Linked DNA regions of Thiosulfativibrio zosterae. The protein of the gene in region 2 binds, or shares a complex with, the protein of the main gene of each other region. Links are inferred from orthologs where the notes say so. Each region holds a gene or a part of one and is shown on either strand. Other genes may lie near its edges.

Region 1 (6,512 bases), 830 kb from region 2 along the record:
ATTAACTGGCATTGCCCGATTCAATTCTGAGCTCATGCGCCAAACGCTCTAACCGCTTGGCGGCATTGTGTTTGGCTTCGGCGTGAACCGATCCCAAAGCAGCTTCAATGAGCGTTTCTAGCTCGCTAAAGTGTTCTTCAGTAATGGCGTCTAAGGCCTCGGGGGTGAGCATTCTTTTAAAACGGTTAAGAATATCCGTGGCGCGAGTTTCAAAATGCATAATGATTCCTTTTCATAAATTTTATTTTTTAATATTGTTTAATCTTCTTTAAAGACATCTTCGCCACTGCTCACAATCAAAGGGTCTACCACGCCTATGGCATCTTTGTCTTTGCCGTCATAATCAAATTGACACAGTAAAAAGCGCATGGCTTCAAGACGGGCACGCTTTTTATCATTCGATTTAATAACTGTCCAAGGCGCTTCATTGGTATTGGTGTAGAAAAACATATCTTCTTTGGCTTTGGTATATTCATCCCAACGCGTTAATGAGGCCAAGTCCATTGGACTGAGTTTCCACTGTTTAAGCGGATCATGCTTACGGGCGTTAAAACGGCGTAATTGTTCTTTTTGCCCCACCGAAAACCAAAACTTAATCAGGCTAATGCCACTGGCGGTGACCATGCGCTCAAACTCTGGCGCTTGATGCACAAACTGATTATATTCTGGCGGTGTGCAAAACCCCATGACGCGTTCCACTCCCGCACGGTTATACCAAGAACGGTCAAACAACACCATCTCACCTGATGTTGGCAAATGCTGAATATAGCGTTGAAAATACCATTGCCCCGCTTCGCTTTCACTGGGTTTATCCAAAGCCACAACACGCGCACCACGCGGATTAAGATGTTCGGTAATCCTTTTAATGGTGCCACCTTTGCCCGCCGCATCACGCCCCTCAAAAACAACCACCATGCGGTTGCCGGTTTGCTTCATCCATTTTTGTAATTTTAAGAGCTCTATTTGTAGCAAGATTTTTTGCTGTTCATACATATCTCTAGAGAGTTTATCTGTGTAGGGGTAATTGGCTTCACTGGATTTTATTTTTTTCATGCAACTTCCTGTTTGTTTTATTAACTTTTTCATTTTACGCCTGCTAAACTCTTACGAATAATGAAATAAATTAATACGCAAAATAAGCCCACTTAATTAGGAAACGCTAATAAACCCCTTATGAATACTTTAATCGATAATTATCAAACTGTTAAACAACGCCTTCAACAGGCACAACAAACCTACCACAAGCCAGAAGTGCAGCTTTTGGCTGTCAGCAAAACCAAACCGATTGAAGCGGTGAATGTGATTGCCGCACAAGGCCAACAGTGTTTTGGTGAAAACTATGTGCAAGAGGCGTTGGAAAAAATTGCCCTGCGCCCAGATTTGGAGTGGCATTTTATTGGCCCGATTCAGTCCAATAAAACCAAACCCATTGCAGAGAACTTTGCTTGGGTTCACAGCGTAGACCGTTTAAAAATAGCGCAACGCTTAAATGATCAACGCCCTGTTGAATTGGGAAAACTGCACATCTTATTGGAAGTGAATATCAGCCAAGAAGCGAGTAAAGCTGGATTTAGCCCGGAGGAAGTTTGTAGCGTTTTGCCAGAAATCATGGCGATGAAAAATCTAGAATGCCGCGGACTCATGGCCATTCCTGAAATAGCAACCGACTTTGAACAGCAACGCCAGCCTTTTGCCAAAATGCGTGAACTACTTGCCCGTTGCCAAGCCGCCTTTCCTGAAGCTAAGCTGGATACTTTATCAATGGGCATGTCAGGTGACTTAGAAGCGGCGATTGCCGAGGGTGCAACCCTAGTAAGAATTGGTACCGATATTTTTGGCGCACGAAACTACCATAAAAACTAAACCATTAAAACGAAAAAGCCGAAGAGATTTTCATCACCTTCGGCCGCTCTCCTTTTTGAGGGATTTTGGATTTTCTGCGAAACCCTAACCACTAATTAAGTTATCGCCTGACTAGGCAGTTTCTTTAGGGGTTTCTGAACTATTTTCTTCACCATTTTCTGTCATGTTTTCGGTAGCACTTTCCGCATCAGAAACCAATGGACCTGTTGGGATTTCTACCCCGCTCGGTGCCAGTGTGATTTTATCTAGATTTGCCGCTTCCGCTAACATATCGTGAAAACCTTTAATGCGTTCATACCAGCCAGGCTGAGTATCCTGCTCTGGAAAACGCTGTGCCGTAACACCCGACATCATTTCATCAAATGCGGCACGGGCATTGGCAAACCGTTCGTTTAAGCTATTAATCGCATCTTGCCATTTTTGTAAATAGGGAGGCAAGTCTGCAATATTGCCAGCGGCTTGTTCGTCATCCGCAGGTTTTTGTTGAGCATCTGCAGGGGTTTGGGCAACCCCTTTATAGGCTGCCGCTTGCTGATAACTGGTGGAGCGAGATTCAGATTTTTGTAAATCCAAACTCATGTTTTTGATCTGCCCAAAATCAACATTCAAGTCTTGTGCTTTTTGCAGAGCCGCTTCGATGTTACCGCCATAAAACTCATTGGCTAAACTATCGACCTGCTCAAACACATCAAAAACGGCTTTGAGTTCATTTTCGTTGAGATTACCCTCAACCGAAAACCCAAATTGCTCTTCAAAAGCGGTGGCTTCCATCGCTTGTTTAGATTCAAACATACGAGCTCCTTTAGGGCCCGTTTCGGCAGATTGCTCGCTTTTGTATTCTTGATATTGTGCATAAAGCTGACGAAAATCTACCTTCACCGTATCGCCCTCTTGAGTGGTCAAAGACATACTCATGGTTTGGCTATAAGCGTAGGTATTTTGATATTTCTCAATGGATGCAGCCGCTTGCAAGCCTTTGGCAGAGGGTGAAAATTCATCTCTCGGCTGTTTAGACAACAAGTCTTGTGCTTTTTGATTGGCTGACTGTTGCGCAGGTGACAGAGTATTCTGTTCCTTGGCATTTTTGGTGCCATCGGTATTGCCCAATAACTGTGCAATATTGCTTGGCATATTTGTAATTGTATTCGCCATAATTAAATTCCTTCTCGAACTTTTCCCTTGCCGAGCCGATAAAATTTTCTTTATTTTGTCTAGTATTTTTATTCTATAGTGTTTAACGACAAATAAATCAAAAACTTAAGTTTTTTTTGTTTTGTTATAATGCGCTTTTTATTCAGCGCGGGTTTAGCATGTTAGAAGAGATCATTGTTCGTGGGGCTCGTACACACAATTTAAAGAATATTGATGTAACTTTGCCAAGAGATAAACTGATTGTGATTACCGGTTTATCGGGCTCAGGCAAATCTTCTTTAGCCTTTGATACGATTTATGCCGAAGGGCAACGCCGTTATGTCGAGTCGCTTTCGACCTATGCGCGCCAATTTTTATCGGTGATGGAAAAACCCGATATCGATCATATCGAAGGGTTATCTCCGGCCATTTCAATTGAACAAAAATCCACCTCTCACAATCCGCGCTCGACCGTTGGTACGGTAACCGAAATTTATGATTATTTGCGCCTGCTATTTGCACGTGCGGGCACGCCGCGCTGCCCAACGCATGGCTGCGACCTAGAGGCGCAAACCGTCAGTCAAATGGTCGACAGAACCCTTGAACTGCCTGCCGAAACCAAATGTATGCTGATTGCACCAGTGGTGCGTGGCAAAAAAGGTGAGCATGTCAATCTGCTGGAAGAACTGAAAGCACAAGGTTTTATACGCGCACGCATTAACGGCCAGCTGCATGATTTAGAGGGCTCTATTGCGCTTGATAAAAACAAAAAACACAACATCGATGTGGTCATTGACCGCTTTAAGATTCGTGAAGATATAAAGCAACGCCTCGCGGAATCTTTTGAAACAGCACTTCATTTAGCCGATGGGATTGCTGAAATTGTCCCCATGGACGAAGCCGATGATTTTCATTTAGTATTCTCAGAACGCTTTGCTTGCCCGCATTGTGGCTATTCGGTTCCTGAGTTAGAACCGCGTATTTTTTCGTTTAACAATCCACATGGCGCTTGCCCAAGTTGTGATGGTCTTGGCATTAAAGAAACCTTTGATGCGCATCGCGTTATTATTCACCCCGAACTCAGTTTGGCGGGTGGTGCGATCCGTGGCTGGGATAGACGCCATAAATATTATTACGATATCCTGAAAGCCGTCACTGACTATTACAAGTTTGATATTGAAGCCCCTTGGGACTCTCTAAGTGAGGCGCATCAAAATGTCATCCTATTCGGTTCTGGCACCAAAAAAATTCCATTGCCGCATGGTCGTTATAGCGACACGCGTCGTTTTGAAGGGGTTATTCCCAATATGGAGCGTCGCTATGCTGAAACAGACAGCAAAACCGTGCGCGATGAACTCGACAAATATCGGATGTCACAACCCTGTAAAAGCTGCCATGGGACGCGCTTAAACGAAATCGCACGCCATGTGTTTGTTGACAATCGAACCATACCAGAACTCACTCACTTACCCGTTGGCGAATTGCAGGCTTACTTCAATCAACTGGAATTGGAAGGTGCTAAAGGTCAAATTGCTGACAAAATCATTAAAGAAGTGCGCGACCGTTTGTCTTTCTTGGTGAATGTAGGTCTTAACTATTTAACCCTTGACCGCAGTGCCGACACACTATCCGGTGGAGAGGCGCAACGCATTCGCCTAGCCAGTCAAATTGGGGCTGGCCTCGTCGGTGTCATGTATGTATTAGACGAGCCTTCTATTGGCTTACATCAACGCGACAATGACCGTTTACTACAGACCCTAATTCATCTGCGAGACCTAGGAAATACCGTCATAGTGGTTGAACATGATGAAGATGCCATTCGAGCGGCAGACTATGTACTAGACATAGGCCCTGGAGCGGGTGTGCATGGCGGGCGCATTATGGCGCAAGGTACGCCACAACAAATCATGGATACGCCCGCTTCTTTAACGGGGCAATTTTTGAATGGCTCAAGAAAAATTGAAGTGCCAGAAAATAGACTGCCCACCCCGAAAGAGTGGTTGCGCATTATTGGCGCATCGGGTAACAACTTAAAGAATGTCACCCTTGAAATTCCAGCACGCTTACTCACTTGCGTCACCGGCGTTTCTGGCTCGGGCAAATCTACATTAATTAACGGAACCTTGTCTAAGATTGTCGCCAACAAACTCAATGGCGCGATGCATGAACCTGCCCCTTATCAAAAACTAGAAGGTATCGAACACTTTGATAAAGCAGTGAATATCGATCAAAGCCCCATTGGCAGAACGCCTCGCTCAAATCCCGCCACCTACACCGGCTTATTTACTCCTATACGAGAACTGCTCTCTGCCACACCTGAATCTCGTACCAGAGGCTATACACCTGGGCGTTTTAGTTTTAATGTGAAAGGTGGACGCTGTGAGGCTTGCCAAGGGGATGGCGTTATTAAAGTGGAGATGCACTTTTTGCCCGATGTCTATGTGGCTTGCGATGTTTGTCAAGGCGCGCGCTATAATCGTGAAACTTTAGCCGTTGAGTACAAAGGCAAAAATATTCACCAAATTTTGGACATGACCGTTGAAGATGCACGCGCCTTCTTTGATGCCATTCCAGTCATTGCTCGTAAACTGCAAATGCTGATTGAAGTTGGCTTAGGCTATATTCGTTTAGGACAAAGCGCCACCACTTTGTCGGGTGGAGAAGCGCAACGCGTCAAATTAGCCAAAGAATTGTCTAAAAGAGATACTGGCAATACGCTCTATATTTTGGATGAACCGACGACAGGTCTGCACTTTCATGACATCGAATTGCTGTTAAAAGTTATTCAAAACCTGCGTGACCAAGGTAATACAATTGTTATTATTGAGCATAACTTAGATGTGATAAAAACCGCCGACTGGATTATCGATCTTGGCCCTGAAGGCGGTTCAGGCGGCGGAATGATTATCGCCACCGGCACACCAGAAACCATTGCCAAGCATCCTGATTCTTACACTGGCCACTATTTAAAGCCATTATTAGGTTTAAAATGACCAGGCCTGGTCAAATTTGAGGCAAAAATGGCATTATTTAATTCAGTTAGTTTGCGACTGGCCATGCATTTGCCACTTAGCTTGGCTTTGTTCAGTGGGATATGCCAGGCCAACGCTTTGACTGATTGGCAAGACCCTGAGTACATTCAACGCGCCTTTAACGAAGTTGCATTGAAAAACGAATATCAAAAAACAGATCTCAGAATTGTAAAATGGCAAGTGCCGATTATTTATCAATTAAGCTACGAGCATCTTCAAGGACCCATTCCTTTAATCGAAGAAATGGCTCAAGTTCAAATGAATCATCTTGCCAGCATCACGAACCACGCTATAAAACAAAGTCATCTTAAAGATAAACCCAATTTTAGAATCATCTTAACCAAAGACGCTTATTTTAAGACAACCATTGAAAAATGGGCAGGCTCAAAGATGGGTTATTTAGCGAAAGAATCCAATTGTATCGCCAGTTTTAAACGAAACCAGCATCATGAAATTATACAAGCCAGCGTGGTCATACCCGTTGAC
Region 2 (9,241 bases):
GAGTCAGCACATTGGCGCACCTGAAAAATCTTTTGCATACTGTGCAAAGTTTGATGCACGGCAGCAGTATTAGGAAAGGGGCCAAAATAGTCGCCTTGGCGTCGTTTAGCGCCACGGTGATAGCTGAGTGCGGGATATTTTTTGTGCGTTGAAACATAAATATAGGGGTAAGACTTATCATCCCTAAACAAAATATTGTATTTGGGCATGAGTTTTTTGATGAGGGTGTTTTCTAAGATTAAGGCTTCACTCTCGGTATCTGTGACGATGGTTTCGATACGAGCCACCTGTGAAACCATGGATTCAGTCTTGATATCGGTATGTTGCTTATTAAAATAACTCGAAACACGACGCTTAAGGTTTTTGGCTTTTCCGACATAAATAATTTTGTCGGCTTCATTAAACATTTGGTAAACGCCAGGGCGTTCGGTTAGGTTTTTTAAAAAGGCTTGTATATCGAATTTTTCAGTCATGGGTTTTCAGGTAGAATGCCGTTTAATCTATTATTGATGTTAAATTATAATTGTTTTGAAGGATAAAGAGATGGAAGACAATCAACAAGGTTTGAATCGTCTGGCTAAAGCGGCAGAGATTTTTATTAAACAAGAGCGCTGGAGCCGCCGTTGGACCAATTTACTGAAGCTTTCTGTTATCGCCTATTTTGCGGTTTTAATTTGGATGATGACCGCACAGTTTTCACCAGAAGTTGAATCTATGAGCGGCAATGAGCACCTAGCCGTTGTTAAACTAGATGGTCCAATTATGCCTGGCACAAAAATCAGTGCTGAAGCTTTTAATCCTTTATTAGAAGAAGCCTTTAAAGACAAACAGGCTAAAGCGGTGGTGATTCAAGCCAATTCGCCTGGCGGCAGTCCGGTTCAGTCAGCCATGATTAATGATGAAATCACCCGCTTAAAGGCGCAATATAACAAGCCGGTTTATGTGGTGGTTGAAGATATGTGTGCTTCAGGCTGTTATTACATCGCCGTTGCTGCAGATAAAATTTATGCCAATAAAGGTTCTATTATTGGATCTATAGGCGTGCGAATGGACAGCTTTGGTTTTACCGGTTTAATGGACAAGCTCGGTATTGAAAACCGCTCTATGCATGCTGGTGAACACAAAACCTTTATTGATCCGTTTGGGCCTAAAGATGAAGCGGGCAGACAATTTTTTCAAGAGCGTATTTTAGAAAGAACCCATCAACAATTTATTGAAACGGTTAGAAAAGGCCGTGGCGACCGAATTAAAGAAACCCCAGAAACTTACACTGGATTGGTTTGGTTAGGAGATGAAGCCGTTGAAAACGGTATGATTGATGGCCTAGCGGATATCGGTAAAGTAAAACGCGATATGGGCTTAGAGGATGTTCGCGTGTTTGAAGGTGAGAAAAGCGTTATGCAACAGTTGATGGGCGATTTGGGATCGGAAGCCTCTTTGAGCTTTCAGCAGTTTTTAACCACCTTAAAGTAATCTTTTAAAGATACAAAAAAACCGAACTCAGTTCGGTTTTTTTGTTTTTAAGGGTTTTAAATTAATCTTCAACCGGCTGAACTTTTACCAAAGCACCAAACAGCGGATGGTCTATGTAATGAATTTCATCTTTCAATACTTTACGAGATTCTTTCAAATAAAAGCGCCATACAGGGGGCATGCCTACCATAGGCTCGACTATTTCCATTTTTTGTTGCTTTCCCAAGTCATCTCTGACTCTGCTCGGAATGGCTTTATCAACCTGAAACTCAACATCTATATGCGGATAACGCGATTTATAAAATAAAAAATCGCCTTTTACTTTAGAGGTCCATTCCGTTTCTGGGTAGTTTTCAAACGAAATGCGTGTTGCCTTTTCTTCTGGCAAGCCGTAAACCGCATAGGCTTGATGCATTAAAATTTTGTAACCAATCTCAGGTTTTAATTTTTTGGCTTGGGATGCCAGCATCAAATACTTATCATTAAGGGGCTCAGCGGGCACGCTACCATCTAGGTCTATATCGGTATCAATCAATGGCCAAGTTTCTTCTGTCCAACCGCGTATGGCTGTGGTTTCAAAAATTAAAAGTTCTACTTGGTATTTGGGATACGGCTGACTATTTTTGTCAGATGCCATCGTTGCTAAGGGCAATGTGGCCCAAGCAGCGAATATAACAGGAGTTAGTGAGCGTAAGTTCAATCGATTCATCTTTAACTTGAAATTCTCTTTAAGTGAGCTTTATTTAAAGCTCAAAATTATGAACGCACCCTAATACTTTCAACAATCACTTCGAGCGCCTGAATGCGTTGTTCAATATTAGGCATTGTAGCGAAATATTTCAGTTCGGTTTGACCTTTTAGTTGGTAGTGTTTAGGAGCATTTTGAATCAGTTTAATCAAAGACAAAGCATCTAGGCTAGGTTGTGGACCAAACTGGATGCGAATCATGCTGTCATTGGCTTCAACTTTTTGAAAATTCATGGGGTCGATTAACAGCTTGACCTGGGTGACTGCAAATAAGTGTTTGACTTGATCGGGCAATAAACCAAAACGGTCAATCATTTCGACCTCTAATTCTCGTAAAGCATTCTCGTCATTGGCACTGGCAATACGCTTGTAAAAAACCAAACGCGTGTGAATATCTGGCAGATAATCCTCTGGAATTAACGCGGGAACGCCCAAATTCACTTCACATCCTTGATGTAAAGAAGTACTCAGCTCTGGGCGTTTGCCAGATTTTAAAGCTCTCACGGCTCTATCAAGTAGTTCAGAGTAAAGGGTGAAACCAATTTCTTGGATTTGACCTGACTGGCCATCTCCCAGCAATTCTCCCGCACCTCGAATTTCCAAATCGTGACTGGCCAACATAAAGCCCGCCCCAAGGGTGTCGTGTTTGGCGATGGCGGTTAATCGCTTTTCGGCATCTTTGGTCAACAAAACCTTTGCAGGTGTAAACAAATACGCATAGGCTTTGTGATGCGAGCGTCCCACGCGACCACGCAATTGATGTAATTGTGCCAAACCAAACTTATCAGCACGATGAATAAGAATGGTATTTGCGGTCGGAATGTCGATCCCCGTTTCAATGATGGTGGTACAAACCAATATTTGAAATTTACGGTGATAAAAGTTTTCCATTACCTGCTCAAGTTCTCGTTCATGCATTTGGCCATGCGCAGAGGCAACTTTGGCTTCTGGTAGCAGAGCTTGCATTTCTTCGGTCATGGCTTCTATTTTGGCAACATCATTAAACAGTAAATAAATTTGACCACCACGGCGAATTTCACGCAAACAGGCCTCACGCACCACATCTGGATTCCATTCTTGCACAAAGGTTTGTACAGCAAGGCGTTTCGCAGGCGCTGTGGCAATAATGGATAAATCACGCAAATCATTCATGGCCATATTAAGCGTTCTAGGAATTGGCGTTGCGGTCATGGTGAGCACATCAATTTCGGCACGCATCTTTTTGAGTTGTTCTTTTTGACGCACCCCAAAACGATGTTCTTCATCAATAATAATCAAGCCTAAGTTGCCAAAAGCCATATCTTTTTGAATCAGCTTGTGTGTCCCGATAACAATATCCACCTGATTATTTTTGACCGCCTCTAAAATATCTTTTTGTTCTTTGGCGGTTTGAAAACGAGAAAGCCCTTCAACTCGAATTGGCCAGTCTGCAAAGCGGTTTCTAAAGTTTTCTAGGTGTTGCTGAGAAAGCAGGGTGGTTGGCACCAATACCGCAACTTGTTTACCCGCATAAGCGGCGGTAAAAGCGGCTCTCATGGCCACCTCTGTTTTACCAAAGCCAACATCGCCGCACACCAAACGATCCATGGGTTTATCGGAGTGCATATCTTGCAATACGGCTTCAATGGCAGCTTCTTGATCAGGCGTTTCTTCAAAGGGAAAGCCATTTTTAAAACGCGCATAGGCTTCTTCGTTAGATTCAAATGCAAAGCCAGATAAAGCAGCTCTTTGTGCATAGATGTCGAGCAATTCGGCAGCAACATCATGGACTTTTTCAGCGGCTTTGCGTTTGGCTTTTTCCCACTTATCAGAACCTAACTTATGCAAAGGAGCAGTTTCTGCACTGGCACCTGTGTATCGACTGACCAGGTGCAAAGAAGTAACAGGCACAAACAATTTGTCTTCGTTGGCGTATTCAATCATCAGAAACTCTTGTTCTTCTGCTTGAATAACCATTTTTTCTAAACCACGATAACGTCCAACACCATGATCTATATGCACAATTGGGCTACCCATGTCTAGTTCGATGAGGTTGGCAATGGCGGTGTTAAAGTCGCTGTGTTTGGTTTTACGACGGCGCTTTTGCACCACCGTTTTACCCAAAATTTGGCTCTCAGAGATAATACAAAACTCTGGCGTGACTAAAGAGTCTTCTAGAGGACCGACCACAATAGAATATTGAGCTTGCCCATTTTTAGACGGTTTAGACTGTTCAAGTCCTTGGGTAAATTCCAGCCAGCTTTCAATGGGCTTAGGATGATGTTTTTGCTTTTTCAAAAGCCCAATAAGCGTTTCTCTGCGGCCGGTTGACTCAGCACAAAACATCACTCGACCAGAATATTGGTCCAAAAATGCATTGAGTTTGGCCAGTGGATAATCGCTGTGATTTTGAATGGTTAGGTCAGGCAAGGCTTGCAGGTTAAAAAACAAGGTATGCTTTTGTTGCTTAGCTGCTTGCTCGTCTAAAAAAGAAACGCGATGAAATTGTTTAAGGTGTGTCAGGGTTTCCGTTTTATTTAAAACCAAAACCTCTGGCTTTAAAATCGGGTAATCAGGATTGTGCTGCCCGATTTGGTAGCGTTCTTGATAATCCGCATAGTTGGCATCCAACGGGTCTTCAATACTATTGTCATCAAAAAAGACCGTTGTGCTCGGCAAATAATCAAATAAGGTTGCCGTACTCTTGTGGAATAAGGGCAGATAATATTCCAACCCATCTACCATTTGTTTTTGGCTAACGCTTTTGTAAATGTGACTATTGCGAGCATCTTCACCAAACACCGTACGGAAAGCTTGGCGGAATTGTTCAATACCTTGCGGGTTTAAATCATATTCTTTGGCTGGCAATAATTGGATGCGCTCAATTTTTTCTAGCGAACGCTGAGTTTCTGGATCAAAACTGCGAATAGTTTCAATTTCAGTGTCAAACAAATCCAGTCGATAGGGGGTTTTACTGCCCATGGGAAACAAATCAATCAAAGCGCCTCTGACCGCAAATTCACCATGCTCATTCACTTGGCTAACTCTTTGGTAACCACCCACTTCTAGTTGGCTAATAAAAGATTCGATATCCAGCTCTTGTCCGCGATTGAGCAAAAAGGTGTATTGATCAATAAAGCTATGCGGCACGAGGCGCTGCATCAAGCCGGGCAAGGTAATCACTAAAATACCTTTTTGCGTGCTCGGCAATTGATAAAGTGTTTTTAAACGCTGTGAGATAATATCTTGATGAGGTGAAAACTGATCATAAGGCAAGGTTTCCCATTCCGGAAACTGTAGAATAGGCAAACTTTCATCTACAAAGAAAGACAACAATTCAGACATTTGATTGGCTAAAGTGCTGTTTTCAGCCAAATAAATAACCAGGCCTGGTTGTTTTTGAGCCTGATTAATCAGTGAAATGGCTTTTTCAGTCGGTGAGTTTAAGTGCCAATAAGAGCGATGACCTTGCATCAAAATGGCATCTTTGAACAGAATCGGGGTGGTTGCAGATTTTTTAGACATGAGTAACTGGTTTTCTTTCAAAAACCGTATTCTACCCTAAGCGTCGCCTAAGTTTGAGTGTTGCCGTCAGGATTCATAAAAGGAAAACATAAAATGGAAGGTGCTTGGGCATTTAATTGGGTACAAATCTTGAGACATCAGAGTCGCTCAGTTTGGCTATTAGGATTGACCTTAACAGGCTTTGCCTTGTGGGGATGGACTGGTTTTACTAACGATTTATGGCAGCCAGTTGTGTTGGCATTTATTGCGCTTGTTGTGATGAGTTTGCTCAGTATCTATTTATTAGATTCATTCAAATCCGCCGTATTTATTTTTGGCGCCAGTAGCCTATTGTTCATATTATTGATAGGGTTAGGTCTTCTTTTTAATGACAACTATCAAGAATCAACGGCGTTTGGCTGGGTCATTATTTTGATTATGATGATGAGCAATCTCACCCATATCATCACCACCTTACACCGCGAAATGGCGCGCGGCGCTCATCAATATGATGGCATTGCAGAAGCCATTCGAATCAACAGTGGGCCAATTTTCTTGTCTAACACAACCACCTTAGCTGGCTTTTTGATGGTGGGTTGGTTTGATACAACATTTCAAGAGATGGCGCTAACCGTTTTATTGGGTTGGGCTTTAATTACAATTTTGCTGCTGATCTTTTTACCCTGGATTATGATGAACTGGTTATTGGAATTCAGAGTAGGGCATTACCAAGACCGCCACGGTTTTTTATTTATTGCGGATTATTTGCAGAAATCTCCTGTGAGTGCTAAAGCACTCAGTGCTCTGTTAATTGCCTTGTCGGCAGTGGCATTAGGACTATTGGTTTGGGCATTTTCAGACTATCAGGCTCTATTAATGATGTTATTAAGCAGTGGTATTCTACTGGGCATTTTTTGGCAAAATTTAAAGCTTACCTTAGCTGTTTTGGCCGTCAGCGCCTTAGCAGTATTACTGGCATTTGCCATGATGAAGTTGAGCATTGCTTTCGATGAACAAGCACTCTTAATCACCTTAGTCATTCCTTTAGGGATAGTTTTGGATGATGCAATACATTTTTTTAGCCGAATTAGACGAGCTAAACAAGGATTTTATCGTGATGATTTATCCGCAATCCGCTTCACTTTAAGCAGTATTGGGCGCCCAATTTGGAATACAAGCCTGTTACTTTTTGTAGGGTTAACGGTTTTATTAATATTTGGTAACTCTATGATTTATCAGTTAAGTATCTTAACTTTACTTTCGATAGCATTGGCTACCTTTATGGTGCTAGTCTTATTGCCCGCACTTTATATTAGTAAATCCTTATAAGTAAAAATATTATTCCATTCATCAAACTTATTTATGGCAATTATTCATAAAATCTATTTTTAATTTTTGAGTATATACTGCAAGATAGGCGACACAAAAGTTACGGCAATTCATTTATGACTTCAAAATTCTTAAATGATTACCCATTTATAAAAATGCAATAAAGGAAATAATCAGATGGCAACTATTGTTATTGTAGGTTCAAGTACCGGTGGCTTACCCATGGCATACGATGTTCGTAAGCACCTAGGTAAAGAACACACTGTAAAAGTCGTTAACGCGGTAGAAGAATTTAGTTTCGTCCCTTCAAACCCATGGGTTGCAGTGGGCTGGCGTAAACCTGAAGATATTTCTTTCAAACTAGAACCTCACTTAACTCGTAAGGGTGTAGAGTTTTTCAACCAAACAGTCACCAAACTAGATGCAGACAATAACAAGCTAGTTTTAGACGATGGTTCTGAAATGGCTTATGACTACCTAATTTTAGCCACTGGCCCAGCCTTGGCATTCAATGAAGTGCCTGGTTTTGGTCCTAAGAGCCATGGTGGTAACACAGTGTCTGTTTGTACAACGCCTCATGCTGCTGAAGCTTATGAGCAATGGGAAGAATTCTGTCAAAACCCTGGTCCAATCATTATTGGTGCGGTTCAAGGTGCTTCATGTTTCGGTCCAGCATACGAATTTGCCATGATTATGGAAACAGATTTGCGTAAGCGTAAAATTCGTAGCCAAGTACCTATGACTTTTGTGACCGCAGAACCTTATATCGGACATTTAGGTTTGAATGGTGTTGGTGATTCTAAAGGTTTGATGGAAGCTGAAATGCGCGCACGTCACATCAACTGGATTTGTAACGCCAAAACAACCAAAATTGAAGATGGCGTCATGTATGTTGATGAACACAACTCTCGTGGTGATGTGATTGACCAACATGAATTACCTTTCAAATACTCAATGATGTTGCCTGCATTTAAAGGTTCACAGTTCCTAGTTGACTTGGTAGATCCTGATGCTTCAAAAATGGGTGGCCCATTAGTCAACCCACGTGGTTTTGTTAAGGTTGACCAATTTAGCCGTAACCCAACTTACCATAATATTTATGCTTTGGGTGTTGGTATTGCCATTCCGCCTGTTGACACTAAGTGCCCAGTTCCCTGTGGTACGCCAAAAACTGGCTTGATGATTGAGTCAATGGTAACGGCAATTTGTCACAACCTAGAAGCCAACTTGGAAGGCAAAGATCCACACGAAATCCCAACTTGGAACACTGTGTGTCTTGCTGACATGGGCGATACAGGTGCCGCTTTCGTTGCCTTACCTCAAATTCCTCCACGTAACTTAACTTGGGCTAAAAAAGGTAAGTGGGTGCATTTAGCGAAAATTGCGTTTGAGAAATACTTCATCCGCAATATGAAAGCAGGTAACTCTGAGCCAATTTATCAGAAGTACATCATGAAAATGCTAGGCATTACGCGTTTGAAGTCTGATAGTTAATTGAGTCATTATTGACGCTTCTTAAAAGCCCTCTTAAAGAGGGCTTTTTCATTTATAATGCTGCCTCAATTGCCTATTTGGTCTGAGGACTCGCACACATCATGGTTGAAATTTTTTCTGGCTTACACTATCTAGACATTTTGGGAACGATTGTTTTTGCGTTTTCAGGTCTGCTGGCAGCCAGCCGTAAACAACTGGATTTATTTGGCGCTATTGTCATTGCCATGGTGACAGCGATTGGTGGCGGTACCTTGCGAGACTTAATTCTAGACCAACCTATTTTTTGGGTTAAAGACCCTTCTTATATTTACATCATCACTGTCGCAACCATTTTTTTATTTTATTACGCGCGTTTCTATCATGTACCCATGAAATCCTTACTTTTTTTAGACGCCGTTGGACTCGCCGCCTTTACCGTTATTGGTGCTCACAAAGCCATCTTATTGGATTTAGATGATGCCATTATTATTATGACAGCCGTCATGACCGGGGTTGTCGGGGGTGTCATTCGTGATGTACTGGTTGGAGAGGTTCCTTTAATTTTTCGTAAAGAAATCTATGCCACGGCAGCATTTGTGGGCGCAAGTTTAATGTTACTGGGCATGAACTTTGGGCTGTCAATTGAATGGTCTATGTTCATTGCCATGCTGGTAACCTTTGGAATGCGATGGATGGCCATTAAATATAACTTTAGTTTGCCGGTTTTTAAGCCTGT

What was found. The genes of interacting proteins can lie anywhere in the genome.
Region 1: the proteins of mfd (region 2) and uvrA are in contact, whole or in part, in a crystal structure (PDB 4DFC), measured with the Escherichia coli proteins. The link is inferred for Thiosulfativibrio zosterae from one-to-one orthologs.

The regions. Positions count from the first base shown.
Region 1 is NZ_AP021888.1:591,609-598,120, reverse strand. Bases 2,786-6,187 are described here. They hold uvrA (excinuclease ABC subunit UvrA), read left to right. Parts: upstream 2,786-3,173; coding sequence 3,174-5,987; downstream 5,988-6,187. Other genes in these bases: THMIRH_RS02470 (DUF2927 domain-containing protein), read left to right, coding at 6,015-6,187; THMIRH_RS02480 (hypothetical protein), read right to left, coding at 2,786-3,015. Outside these bases: THMIRH_RS02495 (hypothetical protein), read right to left, coding at 2-220; ppk2 (polyphosphate kinase 2), read right to left, coding at 259-1,053; THMIRH_RS02485 (YggS family pyridoxal phosphate-dependent enzyme), read left to right, coding at 1,174-1,863; more of THMIRH_RS02480, read right to left, coding at 1,975-2,785; more of THMIRH_RS02470, read left to right, coding at 6,188-6,512. UniProt on the Escherichia coli protein: The UvrABC repair system catalyzes the recognition and processing of DNA lesions. UvrA is an ATPase and a DNA-binding protein. A damage recognition complex composed of 2 UvrA and 2 UvrB subunits scans DNA for abnormalities.
Region 2 is NZ_AP021888.1:1,418,751-1,427,991, forward strand. What follows is about bases 2,030-6,059. They hold mfd (transcription-repair coupling factor), read right to left. Parts: upstream 5,725-6,059; coding sequence 2,230-5,724; downstream 2,030-2,229. Other genes in these bases: THMIRH_RS06535 (CsiV family protein), read right to left, coding at 2,030-2,125; THMIRH_RS06545 (hypothetical protein), read left to right, coding at 5,818-6,059. Also shown: excinuclease ABC subunit UvrC, read right to left, coding at 1-473; THMIRH_RS06530 (S49 family peptidase), read left to right, coding at 544-1,473; more of THMIRH_RS06535, read right to left, coding at 1,535-2,029; more of THMIRH_RS06545, read left to right, coding at 6,060-7,032; THMIRH_RS06550 (NAD(P)/FAD-dependent oxidoreductase), read left to right, coding at 7,210-8,526; THMIRH_RS06555 (trimeric intracellular cation channel family protein), read left to right, coding at 8,628-9,241. UniProt on the Escherichia coli protein: Couples transcription and DNA repair by recognizing RNA polymerase (RNAP) stalled at DNA lesions. Mediates ATP-dependent release of RNAP and its truncated transcript from the DNA, and recruitment of nucleotide excision repair machinery to the damaged site.